DNA from 2 places in the Chromobacterium sp. ATCC 53434 genome. Region 2 is predicted to be linked to the other one. Evidence: riboswitches for the same ligand, from Rfam matches in the RefSeq annotation. Region 2 holds a riboswitch; the other holds the start of a gene.
What was found. Region 2 has a riboswitch for cobalamin ahead of CXB49_RS14650 (HoxN/HupN/NixA family nickel/cobalt transporter). Riboswitches for the same ligand answer to the same signal wherever they lie in the genome.
Positions count from the first base shown of each region.

Region 1: another riboswitch for cobalamin. It lies ahead of CXB49_RS22265 (TonB-dependent receptor); the one in region 2 lies ahead of CXB49_RS14650 (HoxN/HupN/NixA family nickel/cobalt transporter).

Region 1 is NZ_CP025429.1:4,961,393-4,972,650, reverse strand. Features, by position in the region: gene CXB49_RS22285 (cell division protein ZapA) at 1-303, opposite strand, end outside; gene CXB49_RS22280 (hypothetical protein) at 300-509, opposite strand; gene CXB49_RS22275 (cobalamin-binding protein) at 531-1,406, opposite strand; gene cobU (bifunctional adenosylcobinamide kinase/adenosylcobinamide-phosphate guanylyltransferase) at 1,403-1,927, opposite strand; gene CXB49_RS22265 (TonB-dependent receptor) at 1,933-3,900, opposite strand; cobalamin riboswitch at 4,037-4,240, opposite strand; gene cobT (nicotinate-nucleotide--dimethylbenzimidazole phosphoribosyltransferase) at 4,366-5,400, shown strand; gene CXB49_RS22255 (histidine phosphatase family protein) at 5,397-5,999, shown strand; gene cobS (adenosylcobinamide-GDP ribazoletransferase) at 5,987-6,718, shown strand; gene CXB49_RS22240 (YoaK family protein) at 6,970-7,776, opposite strand; gene CXB49_RS22235 (SPOR domain-containing protein) at 7,880-8,689, opposite strand; gene CXB49_RS22230 (type III pantothenate kinase) at 8,689-9,402, opposite strand; gene CXB49_RS22225 (biotin--[acetyl-CoA-carboxylase] ligase) at 9,449-10,414, opposite strand; gene rfaE2 (D-glycero-beta-D-manno-heptose 1-phosphate adenylyltransferase) at 10,411-10,911, opposite strand; gene CXB49_RS22215 (GspH/FimT family pseudopilin) at 11,033-11,258, opposite strand, start outside.
Region 2 is NZ_CP025429.1:3,285,679-3,296,936, reverse strand. Features, by position in the region: gene CXB49_RS14675 (cobalt-precorrin-7 (C(5))-methyltransferase) at 1-372, opposite strand, end outside; gene cobA (uroporphyrinogen-III C-methyltransferase) at 369-1,130, opposite strand; gene CXB49_RS14665 (putative cobaltochelatase) at 1,132-3,042, opposite strand; gene CXB49_RS14660 (cobaltochelatase subunit CobN) at 3,039-7,181, opposite strand; gene CXB49_RS14655 (ferredoxin) at 7,178-7,507, opposite strand; gene CXB49_RS14650 (HoxN/HupN/NixA family nickel/cobalt transporter) at 7,504-8,550, opposite strand; cobalamin riboswitch at 8,658-8,842, opposite strand; gene CXB49_RS14645 (glutamate--cysteine ligase) at 9,224-10,600, shown strand; gene cobD (threonine-phosphate decarboxylase CobD) at 10,620-11,258, opposite strand, start outside.

The DNA of each region.
Region 1 (11,258 bases), 1.7 Mb from region 2:
CGGCTGTTGGTTCTGGCGAAGCGCCTCGTCGGCGGCTTCGCTCATGTTTCGTATTTTACGCTGAAACGCCGCCATCTCCAAGCCCTCTCCGACCTTGGTCTTCAACAGATCGTGGGCGATGTTCAGCGCGGCCATGATGGCGATCTTGTCGGTATCCATCACCTTGCCGTTCTGCTGGATCGCGTTGACCTTGCCCTCCAGCAGCCGCACCGCCTCGCGCAGCGTCTCCTGCTCGTCGGCCGGCGTGCCGATGGTGAATTGACGGCCCAACAGTTCGATGTCGACCTGAACCACGTCGCTCATTGCTCATCCTCCGGCGGCGCCGGCAGACGCGCGACCAGGGCCGCCACCCGGCTGCGGGTTTCGTTGACGCGGAAATTCAGTTCGGCGTTTTCCTTCAGCGCTTCGGACAGCGCCTCGGCGAAGCGGCCGTTCTGGGTTTCCAGTTCCCGGATGCGGACGATCAGCGCCGCGACGCGGGATTCGAGGTATTCCAGTTCATTGTCCATGGCGGCGAGGATAACGGGCGGCTACTTGGTCGTCAAACCCAGCCGTCGCCGCGCTGTCTCCAGCCGGGTACACAGCTGCTCGGCGCCGTCGGCCAGCCGCGGCCCGGGGATGCTGACGGCGTCGCCCGGCAGCGCCAGCAGCGCGCCGCCGGCCACCGCCGGCATCTCGCGCCAGCCGCGCCACATCGCCAGCGTGGCGTCGTCGCCGGCGACGATGGCCTGCGGCCGCGCCGCCACCACGGCGGCGATCGAAACCTGCGGCGCCGGCTGCGACAGGCCGGCGAACACATTGACGCCGCCGCACAGCCGGATCAGCGAATCGATATAGCTGTTGGCGCTGACGGTGAAGATCGGCGCCTGGCTCAGTTGGTAGAACACTCGCACCGCCGGCCTGTCGCCATAGCGCTGCTTCAACGCCGCCAGCCGCTGGCGGTAAGCCGCGGCCGCGCGCGCCGCCTCGGCGTCGGTTCCGGCCAGCTTGCCGAGCAGCGCGATTTCCTTCGCGACGTCGTCCGGCAGCAGCGGATGGCTGACGAAAACCGGCACGCCCAGCCGCCTCAGCCGCTCCAGTTCGCGCGGCGTGCCGCCGTCCTGCCAGGCCACCACCAGGTCGGGCTTCTGTCGCAACACCGCCTCCAGGCTAAAACCGGTGAAACCGCCGACGCGCGGCAGCTTCTTCGCCGCGTCCGGGTGATCGCTGTAATCGACGGTGGCCACCACCTTGCCGCCGGCGCCGGCGGCGAACAGCAGCTCGGTCGCGTGCGGCACCAGGCTGACGATGCGCCGCGCCGGCTGCGCCAGCGTCACCGTCTGGCCGCGACCGTCCTCGACGCTGACGGCGGCGCGCGCCGCCAACGCGGCCAGCAGCAGGCACAGGCCCGCCAGCGCCGGCCTCACGCCATCCCCTTCAAGGCCAGCGGCAGGCCGCAGGCCACCAGCGTCACCCGCCCGCAACGGGCGGCGATCAGCTGATTGAGCCGGCCCAGCTCGTCGACGAAGCGGCGGGTTTCGACGTCGGCCGCCACCACGCCCCAGCCGACCTCGTTGCTGACCAGCAGTACCTCGCCGACGGCGCGCTCCAGCGCCGCCAGCAGCGCGTCGCGCTCGGCGGCGTAGCCCGCCTCGTCGAAACCGGCCTCGCCGAAGAAACGCATCAGCCACATGCCCAGGCAGTCGATCAGCAGCAGGCCGTCGGCGGCGTCGCGCGCGGCGATGGCCGCGGCCAGGCCCCGCCCGGCCTCGGCCACGTCCCAGTGCGGCGGCCGCTGCGCGCGGTGGCGTTCGACCCGGCGCGCGAACTCGGCGTCGCGCACCTCGGCGGTGGCCAGATAACAGACCGGCCCGCTATGGCGGCCGGCCAATTCCTCGGCATGGCGGCTCTTGCCGCTGCGGGCGCCGCCGGTGATCAGATGGGGCATATCGCTCAGAACTTGTAGGTCACGGCGGCCTGGTAATTGCGCCCGTTCGCCGGATACAGCGAGTAGGCGGTCGGGCTGCTGTACCAGGTGCCGCCATAGCTCGCGTAATGTCGGTCAAACAGATTGTTGGCGCTCAGCGCCACCGTCACGTGCTTGCCGAAATCCTGGGTCAGCTTGGCGTCCACCACCATATAGCCCGGCAGCTTGCTGCCGAAGCTGTTGCTCTGGTCGTTGTCGAAATACTGCTCCGACACGTATTGCGCCGACAACGCCAGCTTGCCGCCCTCGTAATAGCGCCAGCTGGCGGCCGCGTTGGCCATCAACCTGGGCACCATCGGAATGGTTTTGCCGGCCAATCCGGCGCCGGCGCGATAAGTCGCCTCGGTCCAGCTCAGATTGCCGTTCAGGTCGACCGTCGATGTCACTTTCAAGCCGCCCTCCAGCTCCACACCCTGATGACGGGTGGCTGGCAGGTTGGCATTGGCGCCGCCCAGGCCGGCAAACGGATTGTAGGCGATCTCGTTGCTCAGATCGTTGCGGAACACAGCCAGCTTGGCGTGCGCGCGCTCGCCCGCCCATTCCACGCCCACTTCCTTGTCGTGCGACTGCTGCGGCTGCAGCGGCAGGCCGTTGGTATAGGTCACTTCGTCGGCATTGCCCAGGCGGAAGCTTTGTCCGGCACGGACATAGGCGCTCCAGCCGCCGCCGAACGCCTGCTTCAGGCCCAACGACCAGGCATGCAGACTGGTGTCTATCGTCGACAGATTGGCGCCGCCGACAGTGGCGTTGACCTTGTCGTCCACCAACTGCTGGCGGCCACCCGCCGACAGTGTGGCGCCCTGCCACAAGGCGAACTGGCCGTCGACGAAATAAGCGACGTGGCGCTGCGAGGTCTGCTCGTTGTTCAGCGAGTTCAGCACGCTCATCGAGCTGTCCAGCCAGTCGCCGCCGAAGCTCAGTTTATGCTTGCCGATGGGCAGCTCGTAACGGACGCTGGCCGTATTCTCGTCCAGGCTGCGCTGGTCCAGCGAGCAACCGGAACTGCCGACGAACTGAGCGCAGGAATCGGCATCCTTGTGCCGGCGCGACAAGTCGGCGTACAGCGTACCCGCCCCCAGCTCCTGGTTCAGCGAGACGCCACCGCTGGTGGTGTCGGTGGAGGCATAGCTGTTGGGCGTCAGCGTGCCGACCGGGTAGGTCGCCAGCGGATTCAGGCCGTTGGCCGGGTCCATGATGATAGGCCCCGGCAGGCGCAGGCCCTGATTGGCGGTCTTGGCGAACAGTTTGATGTCGCCGCCATCGTGCTTGAAGGTCAGCGTGAAGCCGGCGTTGTCGTTGCGCTCGGCATTGTTCTGCCGGTAATTGCCGGTCTTCATCGACTGGATATAGCCGTCCAGCGCGACGAACTGATTGGCCGCGTGCAGATCGGCGTCCAGCTGACGCAAATCGTAGCTGCCGCCGGTCAGCGTGACGCTGCCACTGGCGCCGCTGGCCGCGCCGGACTTGGTGATGATGTTGATCACGCCGCCGGTGGCCCCGCCGCCGTAAGCGACGCCGCCGAGTCCGCGCACCACTTCGATGCGCTCAACGCTGGACAGCGCCACCGAGCCGAGATTCACCGCCGCCAGATCGTTGGTGTTCTGGCGCACCCCGTCGACCAGGATCAAGGTGTTGCTGTTGCCGCTCATGCCGAAACCGCGCAGATCGACCATCGCGCTGTTGGCCGAGCCTGAGCTGTTGAAAACATGAATGCCGGCATAAGCCGACAATACATCCTGCACCGTCGTCGCCGTGCTGTTGGCGATGTCTGCGGCGGTGATCACGCTGACGTTGGCCGGCAGCGACGAGACTTTCTGCGGGATACGGCTCGCCGTCACGATCACCGGGTCGCCAGCGGTTTGCGGCGCGTTGTCGGCGTGGGCGGCGGCGCAGGCCAGGGCGACGGCCAGCGCGCAGATTTGGGGCTTGAACATGAAACACACTCCAATGATTGGATTTCTCCCGCAAGCGGGCATCGTCGAAGTGCGAAGAGGACATGCATAAACAGGTCGCGGCAGAACCGGATCGTCTGTCGGATCGCCTCCCCGCGATTCTCCAGTGGTCCACGGCTTCCGGCCGGGGCATGCAGGCCGGTCTCCGGGCTCGGCCTTGCCGGCGGCGCGCCTTCCCATCGTTGGACAGTGGCCATGCGCCGCCTGGGCGCGTGCGCGCCAGGCCTTACCGTTGCGGGGGCAGCGCCGGCTTCACCGGCTTCCCGTTTGATCCGGATGCGCTTGGCAGCGCAAGACGGACACCTGCAAGGCGGCGATTATACCTTGCCGGACTTTTGGCGGCACCGGTCAAGCGGTAATATGCTTAGAGCCTGTTCAAGATCCTGTTGCGAACAGCGCAGCCCCTCTATTCCCGGACTCGCGTCCATCCCTAAGCAGGCCCAAACCATGAACAGCAGCAAGCCACTGGATCTTTCCGCCCGCGACGCCGCCCGCGCCCGACAAGCCGTCCTCACCAAGCCGCCCGGCAGCCTGGGGCAGCTGGAGGAGCTGGCCTGCCGCTTCGCCGCCTGGCAGGGTCGCGCCTGCCCGGAAGAACTGCGTCCGGCCATCACCGTCTTCGCCGGCGACCACGGCGTCACCGCCGAGGGCGTATCGGCGTTTCCGTCGGCGGTCACCACCGAGATGGTGCGCAATTTCGCCAACGGCGGCGCCGCCATCTGCGTGCTGGCGCGCGCGCTGGACGCGCGGCTGGAGGTGGTCGACGTCGGCGTCGCCGGCGACGTGTCGGCGCTGCCCATCGTCCACGCCAAGGTCCGCCCCGGCAGCCAGAATCTGGCGCGCCAGTCGGCGATGAGCCCCGACGAGGCCGAGGCCGCGCTGGAGGCCGGCCGCGCCGCCGCCCGCCGCGCGGTGGAAGCCGGCGCCAATCTGTTGATCGCCGGCGACATGGGCATAGGCAACACCACCGCGTCGGCGGCGCTGATCTGCCGGCTGAGCGGCGCGGCGCCGGAGCAGGCGGTCGGCCGCGGCACCGGCATCGACGACGCCGGCCTGGCCAACAAACTGCGCGCGGTCAAGACCGCGCTGGCGCGGGTGGCCTGGGAAAACCTCAGCGGCCAGGACACCTTGGCCGAACTGGGCGGCCTGGAAATCGCCGCGATGGCCGGCTTCTATCTGGAGGGCGCCCGCCTCGGCGTGCCGTCGCTGGTGGACGGCTTCATCGCCAGCGCCGCCGCGCTGTGCGCCCAGAGCATCGAACCGTCGCTGCACGACTGGCTGCTGGCCAGCCACCGTTCGGCCGAAACCGGCCACGATCTGGCGCTGGAAGCGCTGCGGCTGCGGCCGCTGCTGGACTTGGGCATGCGCCTCGGCGAAGGCTCCGGCGCCGCCGTCTGCGTGCCGCTGCTGCGGTTGGCGGTACAATTGCACAACGGCATGGCCACCTTCGAACAAGCCGGCATCAGCGGCAAGTCGGCATGAACCCCTATACCCTGACGCTGCTGCGGCACGGCGACATCGAGCACGACGGCCGGCTGATCGGCCTGACCGACCTGCCGCTGACCGAGCTCGGACACCAGCAGCTGGCCCGCAGCTGGCAGCGGATCAGCAATCTCGCGCCGGTCACCAGCATCGCCAGCTCGCCGCTGCAGCGTTGCCGCGAGTTCGCCGTCAAGCAGGCGCTGTCCGGTTCGCTGACGCTGAAAGTGGACCCGCGCTTCGCCGAAATGGATTTCGGCCACTGGGACGGCCAGCCGCTGGCCGAACTCGAGCAGACCCACCCCGGCTGGGGCGGCGAGCTGGCCGAGGGCCGGCTCAGCCCGCCCGGCGGCGAGAGTTTCGAGCAGTTCCGCACCCGGGTGTTGGCCGGCCTGGCCGACTGGATGACCGAGGCGCGCGGCAGCCACCGGCTGCTGGTGACGCACGGCGGCGTGATCACGGTGCTGATGGCGGAGCTGTTCGGCACTGAGTTCGCGGTGGCCAAGCTGATGACGGTGCAGCGCGGCGGCTTCGTCCAGCTGTCGATGCTGGAGGGTCACCCGCCCTATTTGCTGCGGCTGGAGTCCTCATGCGCGGACTGATACTGGCGGTGCAGTTCCTGACCCGGCTGCCGACGCCGCAGCTGGCCGATTTCCGGCCCGAGTGGCTGGCGGCCAGCGCGCGCTGGTTTCCCGCCGTCGGCCTCATCGTCGGCGCGCTGCTGCTGGCGGCGCTGCGGCTGGGCGGCCTGGTCGACCCGTGGCTGGCGGCGCTGCTGGCGCTGCTGGTCTGGGTCGGCGTCACCGGCGGCCTGCACCTGGACGGCCTGGCCGATCTGGCCGACGCGCTGGGCGCGTCCCACCGTTCGCGCGAACGCTTTTTCGAGGTGCTGAAGGACCCGCACCTGGGCAGCTTCGGCGTGCTGGCGCTGATTCTGGCCGTCGCCTGCAAGCTGGTGCTGCTGATGCTGCTCGCACGCCAGGGCGGCCCGGCCTGGGCGCTGCTGCTGGTGCCGGCCTGGGCGCGCGCCTTCGCCGTCGTCTGGTCGGCGACGCTGCCGGCCATCGCGCCGGGCAGCGGCGAGCGCTTCGCCTGGAGCCGCGACCGGGCCGGCATGGCGCTGAACCTGGTCGCGCTGCTGGCGCTGTCGGCCTGGCTGGCCCCGGCGCTGCTGCTGGCCCCGCTGGCCGGCCTGGCCTGGCGGGCCTTCCTGAAGCGCCGCCTCGGCGGCATGACCGGCGACTGCCTGGGCGCCGGCGTCGAGCTGTGCGAGATCACGATGCTGGGCCTGTTGTTGCTACCGGTTCCGGCCTGGATCTGAAGCGCGTCGATCGCGGAATGAAAAACGCCGCGCCCTTGCCGGGGAGCGGCGCCGCGGACGGGTTCAGACAGTCGATGTCGAAGGTCACGTAGACCGGCGCGTCGCCTATGCCCTTCTGCCGTCCATCGTGCACAGCCGACGGCTTGAGGCTGCCGCGCCCCGTGGCGCGGAAAACCCGCAGTGTGCCGCGATGGCGCGATACGTCCAAGTAAAGACTAAAAACGGCGGGCCGAATGGCGGAAATCGCGGCCTCAAGACGCCAGCTGCCGATGGCGCGCGCGCCGCGACGCCCGGCGGCCGCGCCACCAGCGCCAGCGCAGCCTGACGTCGTACCAGGCAGGCCTGAGACCCAGCAGAAACAGAAACAGCGCCAAGGGCAGCGTGAAGCCGAAACCCAGGTGCTTGAAGCCCAGCGCGCCGACCACGCCGCCGACGAAGAAGGCCAGCAAGATCAGCGCGTAGACGCGGAATTTCTTGCCGTTGGCGCGCACCGCGGCCACCCGGGAGTGGCGCTCGCGGTTGTAGTAGCTCATCTTGGCCAGCTCGATGCCGAGATCGGTGGCGATGCCGGTCATGTGGGTGCTGCGCAACAGGCCGCCGGACAGCTTGGTGACGATGGTGTTGTGCATGCCCATGATGAAGCACAGCAGCATCACCGTCGGCGGCGTGAACAGGCCCTTGTGCAAGGACAATCCGGCGCCCAGCAGGCCGAACACCAGCAGCAGCAACGCTTCCTCCATCATCGACACGCCGTAGCCGCCGCGCAGCCGCTGCCGCCGCGCCCACAGGATCAGCCAGGTGCTGTGCATCGCGCCGACGACGAAACAGCACAGCATCACCAGCAGCGACAGCGCCAGCCGGATCTCGCCGGTGGCCCAGGCGTCGGCCATGCCGGAAACCACGCCGGACACGTGCGAGGTGTAGCGGTGCACCGCCAGAAAGCCGCCGGCGTTGATCGCGCCGGCGATGAAGGCCATCGCCCAGCCCAGCTGGCGCAATACCCTGTCGTTGAAGCGGCCGCGGTCCAGCAGGCGGGTGATGTGGGCGTGTCGGGTCATCGGAAGCCTGGCAAGCAAAACGGCGACCTGTCGTCGCCGTTGTCGATACTGCGCTGCGACATGCCCGCTTGGCAAGCCGCCGGATCAAGCTTCGCCGCCGCGCTCAGCAGCCCTTCAGCGCGATGCCCGGCGTCAGCCGCTTCTGCAACGCCCTCAGATGCTCGGCCTGCGCCGCGTCCAGATCCTTGAAGGTCAGCGTGGTCTGGTGCGACGGCTGGTCCTTGGACTTGATCACCGCCTTGTCGTAGCCGGCGGCCTTCAGGCGCGCCACCAGCGTCTTGGCGGCGTCTTCCTTGCCGAACAGCCCCAGCGACAGATTGCCCTTGAACTCGTCGCTGCTGACGATGTAGTTGTCGAAGCCCTTGTCCTTCAACTCGGCCGACAGCGTCTTGGTTTCGGCCTGGGTGGCCAGCGGCGGATAATAGACCCACAGACGGCCGGACCCCTTGCTCTCCTGCTTGCTGTCCTCCGACATCTGGGCCGGCTTCAGCTTCAGCGTCGGCACCCCGCCCCTGACCCGCGCCAGCAGGCTGTCGTTCAAACCGCCCCAGCGGTAGCAGGCCAGCTTGGCCGGCTCGACAGCGGCCGCGGCCGGCTTGTCCTGCGGCGCCGGCTTGGCCTTGGCGGACGGTTTCGACGCCTCGGCCTTGGCCGCCGGCTTGGCCGGAAGCTGGGCCTTGGCCGCGCTGGCGACGGTCTTGGCCGCCGGCGCCGAGGCGGCCGGCTTGGCGACGGGCGCGCTGGCCTGCGCCTTGGGCGCCGACGCGTCCGGCGTCCAGTTGGCCGGCAACAGTTTCACCTGCCCCGGACTGACTTCCTGGGCATGCACGTCCAGCGGCGGCCGCTGCTTCAACGAGCCATACATCGCCACCACCAGATTCAGCACGATCACCAGCGCCACAAACCACTTCATCACGCGTTCGCCACCTTGAGTAGACCCATGAGGACCAGATTATCCACGATCTGCAACGGCGCCGCGAGCCAAGGCGCGATGCGGGCGGCGTCGCCGCCAGTCAGAATCACCGTGGCCGGCGCGCGGCCGGTACGGTCGGCCAGGCGTCGCCGCTGCCCTTCTATCGCCCCGGTCAGCGCCGCCATCGCGCCGCTGGCCAGCGCGTCCTGCGTGCCTTGCGGAAAATCGACGATGGCGCCGGCCTGTCGGTCCAGATTGGCGGTGCCCTGCGCCAGGCTTTGCAGCATCAGGCCGTGGCCGGGCAGGATCAGCCCGCCCAGATAGTCGCCCTCGGCGGTCAGCGTCTCCACCGTCAGCGCGGTGCCGGCGCAGGCGACGACGACGTCGTCGCGGCAGATCTCGCGCGCAGCCAGCACCGCCAGCCAGCGGTCGGCGCCTTGCTCGGCGGTGTTGCGATAATGGTTACACACGTCGCCGAAGCGGCTCTCGGCATAGACCCGGTGCAGCGGACACGGCGCGGCCGCGGTCAAGGCGTCGACCACCTCGCGCCTCGCCACCGACGACAGCCAGGCGCCCTCCAGCGGCAACGCGCGCCAGACTTCGGCCAGGTCGGCCAGCTCGTGATGCTCGGCGGCGCCGCGCGACACGCAGTCGGCGTCCTGGTATACCGCCCATTTCACCCGGCTGTTGCCGGCGTCTATCAGCAATTTCATTCGCGCGCCCTGCGTCCAGCAGAAAACGGTCGATGCCGGAAAAAAATCATGAATAGGCTCTCAGACTGACTTCGCCGACATGAAAGGTGCGCATGCCGGTCGCCGTCTCCACCTGCAGCGCGCCGTTGTCGGCCACGCCGCACGCGATGCCGTCCACCGGCTCGCCATGCGAGAAGCTGAGCCGCACCGGCGAGCCGCGATGGGCGGCCAGTTGCCACCATTCGTCGCGCAGCGGCGCGAAACCGTCGCGGTCGAACGCCGCCAGCGCCGGCTCCAGCTCGTTGAGCAATGCCGCCATCACCCGGTTGCGGTCCGGCGCGACGCCGGCCTGCTCCAGCGTGGCCACCGGCTGGTCGACATCGCCCGGATCGGTGACGTTGAGGCCTATGCCTATCACCACCGTCGCCGGCCCCAGCGCGTCGCCGGACAGCTCGATCAGGATGCCGGCCAACTTGCGACGGTCCAGCAGCACATCGTTCGGCCACTTCAATTCCACCGGCGCGCCCAGCCCGCGCAAAGCGCGCGCCAGCGCCGCGCCGACCGTCAGCGACAGGCCGGCCAGCTCGGCCACGCCGCGCTCGAAGCGCCACAACAGCGAGAAGGTCAGACCCGATCCCAGCCGCGCCTGCCAGCGCCGGCCCAGCCGGCCGCGGCCGGCGGTCTGCTGCTCGCAGGCCAGCACCAGGCCGTGCAGGCCGCCGTTGCCGGCGCGCGCCATCAGCTGGCTATTGGTGGAGTCGGTACGCTCGGCCACCGCCAGCGTGAACGCCTCGGCCGCCGCCGGCGACAGGCCGGCGCGGATCGCGACGACGTCCAGCCAGCCGAACGGCCGCGCCAGCCGGTAACCCTGGCCGCGCACGCTGAACACCTGAAGTCCGAACTCCGCCTCGATCGCGTGCACCGCCTGCCACACCAGCGTGCGCGAACAGCCCAAAGCCCTGGCGATATCCTCGCCGGAATGAAAGCGGCCGTCGGACAGGTGGTGCAGCACCGCGAACGCGTGTTCGCTCACGCCTTGCTCTCGGCCGCGCGGATTTTCTGCAGCGTCTTGGTCGTCGAGGTGTCGAACAGGAACGGGATCGAGTGCACCTGGCCACCGCGCGCCAGCGTTTCCGCGCTGCCGACGATCTTGTCCACGGTCCAGTCTCCGCCCTTGACCAGCACGTCGGGCTGGATCAGCGCGATCAGCTCGGCCGGCGTGTCGGCGTCGAACCAGGTGACCAGGCTGACGCATTCCAGCGCCGCCAGCACCGCCGCCCTGTTCATTTCATTATTGATCGGGCGGTCGTCGCCCTTGCCCTGGCGCTTGACCGACGCGTCGGTATTGAGGCCCAGCACCAGGCTGGCGCCGAGCGCGCGCGCCTGGGCCAGATAGGTGACGTGGCCGCGATGCAGGATGTCGAAACAGCCGTTGGTGAACACCAGAGGCCGCGGCAGGGCCGCCAGGCGCTCGGCCAGCTGCTCGGGCAGGCAAATCTTGTCTTCAAACGACGGCGACGGGTAGGTCATGCTTTTCCTTGCGCAGAAACCAGCGCGGACGGCGGCAGCGATGGCGGCCGCGCGGCGCGATCAAAACGGGATGAGTCGCGAAGCATACCACCGTCACCGGCGCCTGCCCAAGCCCGGCAACTCACGGGCAGCTGAGCGCCGCGCCGGCCAGCGTGTAGCCGGTGCTGGCGGCCGCCTGGGCATAGCCGGTGGTCTGCAGATTGAACGACAGCGCGTAACTGGCGCCGCGGTTGTCGCAAATGCGGAAATCGCCGCTCTGCGCGGCGGCGACATACGGCGGCCGCGGATTGAAGCTGACGCTGGCTATCGTGCCGCTGGCGCTGCCGGTGGCCAGGCTGCCTATCGTC
Region 2 (11,258 bases):
GGTCTCGTCGAAGCACACCTTGCCGCGCGAAGCCAGGATCTGCGCCGACGAGATGCCGGGTATCGTTTCCACAGCGTGGCCGCAGGCGCGCTCCACCCGCTCCAGGTACTGGAAGCCGCTGAAGTGGATGTCGCCCATGAACACCACCACGCACTTTTTGCCGGCGCGGTGGCGCTCGGCGACGATGTCCAGCTGGGCCACCTGGTCGCGGTAGCCCATCTGGATCACTTCGGCGCTGTCGGGGATCAGCGGGCGGACCACGTCCACCACTGCGTTGAAGCCGGCCACCACGTCGGCCTCGCGTATCAGTTGGGCCGAGCGCTGAGGCAGGTAGCCGATGTCGCCGGGGCCGGCGCCTATGCAGATGATCATGCGAGTTCTTTCCTTGTTTCGTTGGCGGCGGACGGGCTACAGGACGCCAGCGCCACCGTGGCGCCGATGACGATCAGCGCCGGGCTATGTATCCCGGCCGCGCGCATGTCTTGTTCCAGCGCGCCCAGCGTGCTCAGCACCTGGCGCTGCTGCGGCAGCGTGCCGTTTTCTATCGCCGCCGCCGGGGTGTCGGGTTTCAGGCCGTGGCGCAGCAGCTCGGCGCGGATCAAGGGCAGCCGCTTGACGCCCATATAGATCACCAGCGTCATGCCGCTTTGCGCCAGCGCCTGCCAGTTGGGCTCGTCGCCGTCCTGGTGCGGGTGGCCGGAGACGAAGGTCACGCCGTGGACGAAATGGCGGTGGGTCAGCGGGATGCCCAGCGTGGCCGGCACCGCCAGACCGGCGCTGAGGCCGTTGACGATCTCCACCTCGATGCCGGCCGTTTGCAGCGTCAGCATTTCCTCGCCGCCGCGGCCGAAGACGAAGGGGTCGCCGCCCTTGAGGCGCGCCACGGTCCTGCCGGCCCGCGCTTCGTCTATCATCCGCTGCTCGATGGCGGCCTGCGGCGTAGACGGGCAGCCGCCGCGCTTGCCGACCGGCACGATTTCGGCGTCCGGCCGCAACATCGTTCGGATGTCCGGATGCACCAGATCGTCGACCAGCGCCACATCGGCCAGCCGCAGGCAGCGCGCGGCCTTCAGCGTCAGCATGTCCAGGTCGCCGGGGCCGGCGCCTATCAGGTAAACCTTGCCCGTCATCTCAGCGGCCCAGTCTTTGTTGAATCGTCAATGTCAGCTGCTCGCCGGTCAGGGCGTCGCAAGCCAGGTATTCCGCGCCCAGCGCCTCGGCCAGCTCGCGGGCGCGGCCCAGGCGGACGAAGTCCTGCTCGGTGTCCAGCACCAGGGCCGGCGCGCCGGCCAGCTGGCCTGCCAGGTCCAGCGCCTGCCGCCACGGGTCGCCGTCGCCGTCCAGCGCCACATTGGCGCGGCCGTCGCTGAGGATGACCAGCAGCGGCGCCGGGCCGCCGAGCTGGCGGGACAGCGTGTCGGCGGCCAGCGCCAGCGCGTGGGCTAGCGGCGTGCGGCCGCCGGTGGGCAGTTCGCGCAGCGCGGCTTCGGCCTGCTCGACGCGGTTGCACGGCGGCAGCAGCAGTTCTGCCTGCTGGCCGCGGAAGGCGATCAGCGCCACCTGGTCGCGGCGGCGGTAGGCGTCTTCCAGCAGGCTCAGCACCGTGCCCTTGACCTGCTCCATCCGCTGGCGGGCGGCCATCGATCCCGAGGCGTCGACGACCAGCAGGATCAGGTTGCCCTGCTTGGCGACGCGCACCTTGTCGTGCAGGTCGGCGCGGGTGACGGCGAAGTGGTCCGGATCGCGCAAGATCGCGTGGCGCAGCGTGGCGTCCACCGCCAGCTGGGCCGGCTGCGGATTGGCCTCGGCGCGCACGTAATGGCCGCGCTGGCGGCTGGCGCCGTCGCTGCGGCGGCCGGCCGCGTCGCCGGACGACGGCGCCTGGACGCGGATGCGGGCGATGTCGCCGGCAGGCGCGGCGGCGAAGATTTGTTCCGAACCATGACCGGCAGGATTCGGCTCCTGCTCGCCGTTGGCGTCCGGCGGCGGCTGGGTGTGATCCTGTTCCTGCGGAGAAGGAGGCGGGGGCGGATTGGACGCCTGCCGCGTCATCTGCTCCAGCTTGTCCTGGTCCAGCCCGCTTTGTTCGAACGGCTTGCGGCGGCGGCGGTGCGGCAGCACCAGCCGGGCGGCGTCGCGGATGTCTTCGGCGCTGGCGTCGGCGCGGCCGTCCAGCGCGGCCAGCGCGCGCGCGGCCTTGTTCAGCACGATGTCGGCGCGCAGGCTGCTGACGTCGAATTCGCAGCACAGCTCGCTGACGAAGTGGAACAGGCTATCGCTGAGCCGGGTTTGCGGCAGCAGCGCGCGGGCGGCGGCGATGTTTTCGCGCAGCGCCTCGCTGTCGGTCTGCCATTGGGCGGCGAAGCCGGCCGGATCGGCCTCGAAGGCCAGGCGGCGGCGCACCACCTCGGCGCGCAGGGCGGGTTCGCGCGGCGCGACCACGTCCACCATCAGGCCGAAGCGGTCCAGCAATTGCGGCCGCAGATCGCCTTCCTCCTGGTTCATGGTGCCGAGCAGCGTCACCCGCGCCGGGTGGCTGACCGCCAGGCCCTCGCGCTCGACGGTGTTGACGCCCATCGCGGCGGCGTCCAGCAGCACGTCCACCAGATGGTCGGCCAGCAGATTCACTTCGTCGATGTAGAGCATGCCGCGGTGGGCGGCGGCCAACAGGCCGGGCTTGAATGCCTGCTTGCCGCCCTGCAGCGCTTTTTCGAAGTCCAGGCTGCCCAGCACGCGGTCCTCGGTGGCGCCCAGCGGCAGATTGATGAAGGGCACCGGGCCGTCATGCAGCGCGCGCGCGTCGCCGGAGCACACCGGGCACAGCGGCAGCGGATGGTCGGGCTCGCAGTTGTAGCCGCAGCCGGTCGCCCGGCGTATGGCCGGCAGCACAGCGGCCAGGCCGCGGGCGGCGGTGCTCTTGGCGCTGCCCTTGTCGCCGCGCACCAGCACGCCGCCGACCGTCGGGTCGACGGCGCAGATCAGCAGCGCCTGCTTCAGTTGTTCCTGGCCGACGATGGCGGCGAACGGGTAAATCGGGCTCATGCTTTGTTTTCTCCGCGCGCTTCCAGCAGCGCTTCGCTATCCAGGTGCAGCTGGCGCAAGGCGGCCAGCGTGTCCGGGTCCGGCTCCGCCCACAGCTGGCGCTGCGCGGCTTCCAGCAGGCGGTCGGTGATGGCGTTCAGCGCCCACGGGTTGCTGTCGGCGAAGAACTGCTGCATCGCTGGGTCCAGCGCGTAGCTTTGCGCCAGTTGTTCATAGACCCAGTCGTCCACCACCTGGGCGGTGGCGTCGTAGCCGAACAGGTAATCGACGGTGGCAGTCAGCTCCAGCGCGCCCTTGTAGCCGTGCTTCTGGATGCCGGCTATCCACTTCGGGTTGGCCACCCGCGAGCGGAACACGCGCAGCACTTCCTCCTTCAGGCCGCGTACCGCCGGCAGCTCCGGATTGTGGCTGTCGCCGAAGAAGGCGCGCGGCTGGCGGCCGCTGAGGCTGCGTATCGTCGCGATCATCCCGCCGTGGTATTGCAGGTAGTCGTCGCTGTCGAAGATGTCGTGCTCGCGGTTGTCCTGGTTGTGCAACGCCACTTCCACGTCAGCCAGCCGGTGGCGCAGCGCGTCGCGGGCGTCGGCGCCGTTGGCCTCGCGGCCGTAGGCGTAGCCGCCCCAGTTGACGTAGGCGGTGGCGAAGTCGGCGTCGTTCTGCCAGTTCTGCTCGTTGATCAGCGGCAGGATGCCGGCGCCGTAGCTGCCCGGTTTGGCGCCGAACACGCGGTACAGCGACTGCGCGTCGGCGTCGGGCAGCGCGCCCAGCAACTCGTTCTTCAGGTCGGCCAGGTAGTGCTTGCGCAGGAAGTTTTGCTCCACCGGCTCGTCCAGCCGCGCCACCGTGTGCACCGCCTCGTCCACCAGTGAAATCAGGTGGGGGAAGGCATCGCGGAAGAAGCCGCTGATGCGCACGGTGACGTCGATGCGCGGCCGGCCCAGTTCGGCCAGGGGAATGATTTCCAGGCCCTGCACCCGGCGGCTTTCCTGCTGCCAGCGCGGCTTGACGCCCAGCAGCGACAGGATTTCGGCGATGTCGTCGCCGTGGGTGCGCATCGCGCTGGTGCCCCACACGCTGATGGCGACCGATTCCGGATACTGGCCGGTTTCCTTCAGGTGGCGCGCCAGCATCTCGCGCGCCAGGCCGTCGCCTATGCGCCAGGCGGCGTTGGACGGCAGGCTGCGCGGGTCCACCGAGTAGAAATTGCGGCCGGTGGGCAGGATGTGGGCCATGCCGCGCGTCGGCGCGCCGCTGGGGCCTGCCGGCACGTAGCCGCCTTCCAGGCCGCGCAGCAGATTGTCTATCTCCTCGGCGGTGCGGGCGAGCTTGGAGCAAAGCTCGACGCAGACGAAGTGCAGCACCCGCTCCAGATCGGCGTTCGGTTCGATGCCGGGCAGGATGGCAGCCGTCGCGGCCGGGATGGCGGCGGCGTTGTAGCCGCGCGCGGCCAGATCGGCGATCAGCGAGCGCGACAGCTTCAGCACCGCGTCGTGCGCGTCGGCGCGGGTGACCAGCGCCTGGCCGGTCAGACGGGCCAATTCAATCGGCGCGTCGCTCAGCCGCTTGCCCTGATCCTGCTGCCACAGCGGCCAGTCGCCGCCGCATGCCGACGCCACGCTGGCGGACAGGCCGGGGATGCCCAGATTGGGCAAGCGGGTCAGCGCCAGCAGCATGTCGATCAGCGCCTCGCCCTGCGGCGCGTTGCCGAGCACGTGCAGGCCGTCGCGGATTTGCGCCGCGCCCAGCTCGCACAGATAGCCGTCTATGTCCTCGATCAGGTGGGCGACGTCGACGCCGTCCATCTTGGCCAGGCTCAAGGGCACGCCGTCTTCGTTCAGCGTGTCGTCCCAGTCGTGGTCATGATCGTGGTGGTCGTGGCTGTGGCCGTGATGGTCGTGATGGTGATCATGGTGATGGTCGTGATCGCCATGGTGGTGGTGTCCATGGTCGTGATGATGATGCCCATGGTCGTGGCCGTGCGCGGCCTTGGCCGGGCGGTATTTCGCCGCCGCGGCGGCTGGTTTGGCAACCATTGCCGGTTTGGCCGCCTGCGGCCGGTACTTGCCGTGGACGGCGGCGGGCGGGTGCTGATGGCCATGATCATGATCGTGGTGATGCTCGTGCTCATGCCCGTGATCGTGGTCATGATCATGGTCATGGTCATGGTCGTGCTTCAGCATCGCCGCCAAGTCGGTGTCGAGCTTGGCCTCCTTGATCAGGTCCCAGATCTGCTGCTGCAGCAGCGGCAGCTTGTTCGGGTCCAACAGCTCCACCTGGTAGTACTCGTCCACCAACTGGGTCAGCTGCGCCAGCGGGCCGTAGCTGTCGGCGGTGGTCATCGTCGGCGTCAGGTGGTCGATGATGACCGCGTGGCCGCGGCGTTTGGCCTGCGAGCCTTCGCCCGGATCGTTGACGATGAAGGGGTAGAACAGCGGCATGTCGCCCAAGAGCGCGTCCGGGAAGCAGTTCTGCGACAGGCCCACGCCCTTGCCCGGCAGCCATTCCAGCGTGCCGTGCTTGCCGACGTGGACGATGGCGTCGGCCCGCCAGTCGTCGCGCAGCCAGCGGTACAGCGCGTAGTAGTGGTGGGTGGGCGGCAGGTCCGGCGTGTGGTAGATGGCGTCCGGGTCCATGCCGTAGCCGCGTGGCGGCTGCAGCGCGACGAAGACATTGCCGTAATCGAGGCCGGAAAACACCAGCTCGTCGCCGTCGACGTAGGCGCCGCCCGGCGGCTGGCCCCAGCGTTGCAGCATCTTGTCGCGCAGAGCGTCAGGCAGCTCGTTGAACCAGGCTTGATAACGCTTGGCCGGCACGCGGGCGGCGGCGTTTCTCATCTGCTCGGCGCTCAGGTAGTCCTGATCGTAGGCGCCGCGGTCTATCAGCTCGTGCATCAGCGCGTCGCTGTCAGGCGGCAGCGTGTCCATCCGGTAGCCGCGGCCTTGCATGCCGCGCAGCATCGAGTATAGAGACGCGGGGGAATCCAGGCCCACCGCATTGCCTATCTGCGAGGCCTTGCTGTTGGAGTTGGTGAAGATGAAGGCGATGCGCTTGTCGGTATTGGGCACATGGCGCAGCCGCGCCAGCCGCGCGGCGATGCCGGCCAGCCGGCGGGCGCGGTCCGGCAGCGGCGCGTATTGCTCGGCCTGGCCAGGCTGGTCGATCATGGCCGGCTGCTTGAAGCTTAGCGGCACGCCGATGATGCGGCCGTCGAACTCCGGCAGCGCCACGTTCATCGCGGTGTCCAGCGGGTTGAAGCCGCGGTCGGAGGCTTCCCACTGCTCGCGGGTCATGCTGCTGGTGATGGCCTGCAGCACCGGCAGGTCCAGCCGGTCCGACGCCTCCACCGCCCAGCCGGGCTGGGTGGGGCCGTCGTTGTTGATGTCGCCCATCGCGAACGAGGTGGTGTTGATCAGCAGGGACACCTGGGCGCGCGGGTCGGCCAGCAGCGCCAATGCCGCCGGCAGGCCGCCCTGGTCTATGGTCCGCAAGGACGAGGTGAACACCGGCAGCGCGTTGACGCCGCGCTCGGCCAGGCAATCCACCAGCAGGTCGATGAAGCGGGTGTTGCCGGACAGCCAGTGGGCGCGGTAGAAGCACAGGCCGACGGTGGGCCAGTCCGGATCGCGGATTTCAAGCCAATCTTCCAGCGAGCACGGCGCGGCCAGCTCCGGGTGGTAGACGCCGTGCTCCGGCAGCGGCAGCGGGCTTTGGTAGCCGAAGCCGGTCAGCAGCAGTCTATCGGCCAGGCAGCGCATCATCTCGCCCAGGTTGGCGCTGCCGCCGGCCTGAAGGTAAGCATGGACATCCTGCTGCAGCGACACCGGCGCGCTGCACAGCGCCTGCAGTTCCGGGTCCGGCTCGCCGGTGCCGCTGACGACGATGACGGCGGCCTGCAAGCGGCGGGCGTGGGCCAGCAGCCGCTCCAGTCCTGGTATCGCGTCGGCGCGGCCCAGCACGCGCAGCACGATGGCGCGGACATCGGCCAACTGGCCGTCCAGCAGCGCCCGCATCGCGGTCTCGTCGGCGATGCCTTGCAGCGAAATGCCGGCGACAACGGGGAAATCTTCGGGCCAGCGCGCGCGCGACAACGCGGCGAGGTCGGTGCCGGCGTGGCTCAATAGTGCGATTTCGGCGCTCATGCCTGGGTCTCCGGTGAGATGTCGCCGATGCCGGTCTTGTGGAATACCAGTTCCTCGACCGGAACGCCGTCCCGCAAGTGCTGGCAGACGATGCGCTCGATGTCGGCCTCGCTGACCTTGCGGTACCAGACGCCGTCCGGGTAGACCACCATCACCGGGCCTTCCTTGCACACGGCGAAGCAGTGGCTGCGGGTGCGCTTGGCGCGCAGGCCTTCGCAGGCGTCTATGGTGCGGCCCAGGTGCAGGAACATCGCCTCCGAGCCCTGGCCGTCCGGCGTGCAGCGCGGACCGGTGCACATCAGCACGTGTTTGTCGTGGGTTCTCATCGCGCCTCCGGCGTCAGTTGGTCGAAACGCTTCCATTTGTAGATGCCGGCGGAGGCGAGCCAGGTGAACAGGAAGACGGCGACGACGAAGTAGCCGAAGTGGGCCAGGTCGTCGTTCAGCGCGGCGATCCAGTCCCAGAAAGCGCCGGTCAGCTGCAGCTTGTCGGCCAGCAGGCCCAGGCCTTCCAGCCCGCCGATGCCGACGGCGACGACGACGGAGACGAAGGTGATGGTCAGGTTGTACCAGAGCTTGCGCACCGGATTGACGAAGGCCCAGCCATAGACTTCCACCATCATCATGCTGTCCAGCGTGTCCACCAGCGCCATGCCGGCGGCGAACAGCACCGGGAACACCATGATGTGCCACAGCGCCACGCCGTGGGCGCTTTGCGAGGTGGCGATGGCGAACAGGCCGATTTCGGTGGCGGTGTCGAAGCCCAGGCCGAACAGGAAACCGATGGGCAGCATATGCCAGCTCTTGCCCACGATCTTGAACAAGGGCTTCAGCAGGCGGGCGATCAGGCCGCGCTTGTTCAACAGCAGGTCCAGCTGCTCGTCGCAGATGGCTTCGCCGGCGCGGGCGCGGCGGAAAGCGCCCCACACCGCGCGCAAGGACGACAGATTGATCAGCGCCAGCGTCAGCAGGAAGAAGGCCGACACGCTGGTGCCGATGACGCTGCCTGTCTCTTTGAAACCGGTGACGCGGCTTTGCAGCGCGCTGGCGGCGAACACGATGACGGCGACAGCGATGACGACCACCGCCGAGTGGCCCAGCGAAAAGAACAGGCCCACCGCGGACGGCCGGCGGCCTTCCTGCATCAGTTTGCGCACGGTGTTGTCGATGGCGGCGATGTGGTCGGCGTCCACCGCGTGGCGCAGGCCGAACAGATAGGCGAGCAGCGCGGTGGCGAGCTGGGCCGGATGATCGGCGAAGGCGGCGAACGCCCAGGCCCAGGCCAAGAGATTGGCCAGGATCAAGCCTGACAGGATGGGCGCGTGGCGCGCCAGACGGCGGCCGGCGCTCGGCGCGGTGGATGGATGCATGGTGCCCTCGGAGACGATACTCGTCGCGCAAGCGAGGGCACAGTCAGCCGGTCTTCCATGGACGGCGCATGTGCGTATCCCCCGGTACACCCCGCCCGGCTTCTGCTTGCGTCGACACGTATGACGGCCGGTCTCCTGGCTCGCGCGTCGTCGTCCGGCGCCGCCTTCCCGGTTATGTTGAAACCAGTGGCGTCGGGCGCGGACTCTGCGCTTACAGTTGCGGGGGCAGCCGCGGTCTTGCACCGCGTTCCCGTTTCACCCGCTTGCGGGCACCGTCATGATCGGGACCGATGATACGTGACAACGCCGATGCTGTGAACCGCGCGCCACAGTTGCAGGGCGCGGATCGGGGGCCGGCGGGGGCATGGGCCGGCGCGCCGTTTCGCGCGAGGAGGGCGGTATGGCGCCGGTCGTCGGAAACGAGGCGCGTATCGGAGTCGGGGGTCTCTGCCTGCCGTCGAATGACGATTTTTGGCAGGGAGTGCCCGCGGCGGCGCGGGCCTTCGAATCAGGCAAGCGGAGAATCTTTTTACGGACTTTACATTCCACTAATATTACAATAGCATATGTAATTATTTTATCATACTAATGTGGAATTATTCGTTCAATTGAGTTGCATGCTTGGCGATCACCGCCGGATTTTTTCCCACCGTTCTCGGATAAGGGGCTGTACATGTCGACAAAAACAAACGAGCCCTTGGGCCCGCCGATTGCCAGCAAACACGAGCTGGTCGAGTGGTTCGCCGCTGGCGAAAAGCCCCGCGAGCGCTGGCTCATCGGCACCGAGCACGAGAAGTTTCCGTTTCGCTGCGATGATCTGAGCAGCGTGCCCTATGAGGGCCCGGCGGGCATTGGCCGCCTGATGGAGCTGCTGGCCCAGCGATTTGACTGGACGCCGATAAACGAGAACGGCAAGGTCATCGCGCTGAGCAGGCCCGGCTCTCTCGCGATGGTGTCGCTGGAGCCTGGCGGGCAGTTCGAGCTGTCGGGCGCGCCGATGCGGACCCTGCACGAGACCCGGACCGAGCTGACGGCGCACCTGGATGAGGTGCGGACCGTGGCTGAGGGCCTGGGCATGCGGTTCTCCGGCCTGGGCTTTGCGCCAAGCTGGCGGCTGGACGAGGTCGCCTCTATGCCCAAGCAGCGTTACGCCATCATGCGCAGGTATATGCAGCAGGTCGGCACGCGCGGGCTGGACATGATGTATCGCACCGCCACCGTCCAGGTCAACCTGGACTTCGCCACCGAGGCCGACATGGTGAAGAAGATGCGCGTGGCCATGGCTCTGCAGCCGGTGGTCTCCGCGCTCTTCGTCAACTCGCCGTTCCGGGAGAAGGCGCCGACCGGGATGCTGTCCAACCGCTGCCATACCTGGCTGGACACCGATTCGGCCCGTTGCGGCGTGCCCGCGTTCGTGTTTGAGTCCGGCATGGGCTACGAACGCTACGCCGACTATGCGCTCGACGTGCCGATGTACTTTGTCTATCGGGACGGCAAGTATATCGATGTCGCCGGCGAGTCGTTCCGCGACTTCCTGCAGGGGCGCCTGCCCCAGTTGCCGGGGGAGTTGCCGCGGCTTTCCGATTGGGCCGATCACCTCAGCACGCTGTTTCCCGAAGTGCGCCTGAAGCGCTATCTCGAGATGCGGGGCGCCGATGCCGGCGGTCCGGATCATCTGTGCGCCTTGCCGGCGTTGTGGGTCGGCCTGCTGTACGACACCGCGGCCCTCGACGCCTGCTGGGATCTGGTCAAGGCGGTGCCGCACGAAGAGATAGAGGAGGCGCGTCGGTGCGTTCCCGCCGAGGGCCTGCGCGCGCCGTTCGGCAAGCGCATGGTGCTCGACGTCGCGCGCGAGATACTTGAGCTGGCGCACGGAGCCTTGCGTCGCCGCAAGTTGCTTGACGAGCATGGGCGGGACGAGACGATGTACCTGCGCAGCGCTGAGCAGGCGGCGACCACTGGCCTGACCCCGGCCGAGGTATTGCTGCGCCGTTGTCAGAAGGAATGGAACGGCGACGCCGGGCGAGCGCTGCAAGACACCGCGCTGTGACGGGTCTTTCCGGGCCCGCTCAGCCGGCGGCGTGCCGCCGCCAGTCCGTCAGCGCCTGCTCCAGCCGCACCCAGTCGGCGTCGGCCCTGGGCAGGCCGAAGCGCAGGCTGGGTATGGCCTCGAAGTAGCGGGTCAGGATGCCGCGGCCGGCCAGGTAGCGGTGCAGCGGCAGACTGGCGTCGCCGGGGGTCCACTGAAACAGCTCGCAGCCGCCGGCCGGGGCCAGTTCGTGCCGCTCCAGGCAGCGTTGCAGTCGCGCGCTGTCGCGTTGCAGCTTGGTTTTCATCGCCTGCTGCCAGACGGTGTCGCGCAGCGCCAGCTTCACCGCCTCGCGCGCCGGGCCGGCCACGGTCCATGGCCCCAACTCCTCGGCCAGCGCCCGCAGCAGCGCCGGCCAGCCGAACACGAAGCCGGCGCGCGCGCCGGCCAGGCCGAAGAACTTGCCGACCGAGCGCAGCACGATCAGGCCCGGCTTGCCGGCGTGCGGCAGCATGCTGTTCTGCGGCGACGCGTCCAGAAAAGCCTCGTCCACCACCAGCCAGCCGCCGCGCGCGGCCAGCCGTTGCCGCCAGCCCTCCAGCAGCGCCGGGTCGAAGCGGTCGCCGGTCGGGTTGTTGGGATTGCACAGCAGCACCACGTCCAGCTGGTCGATGCCGGC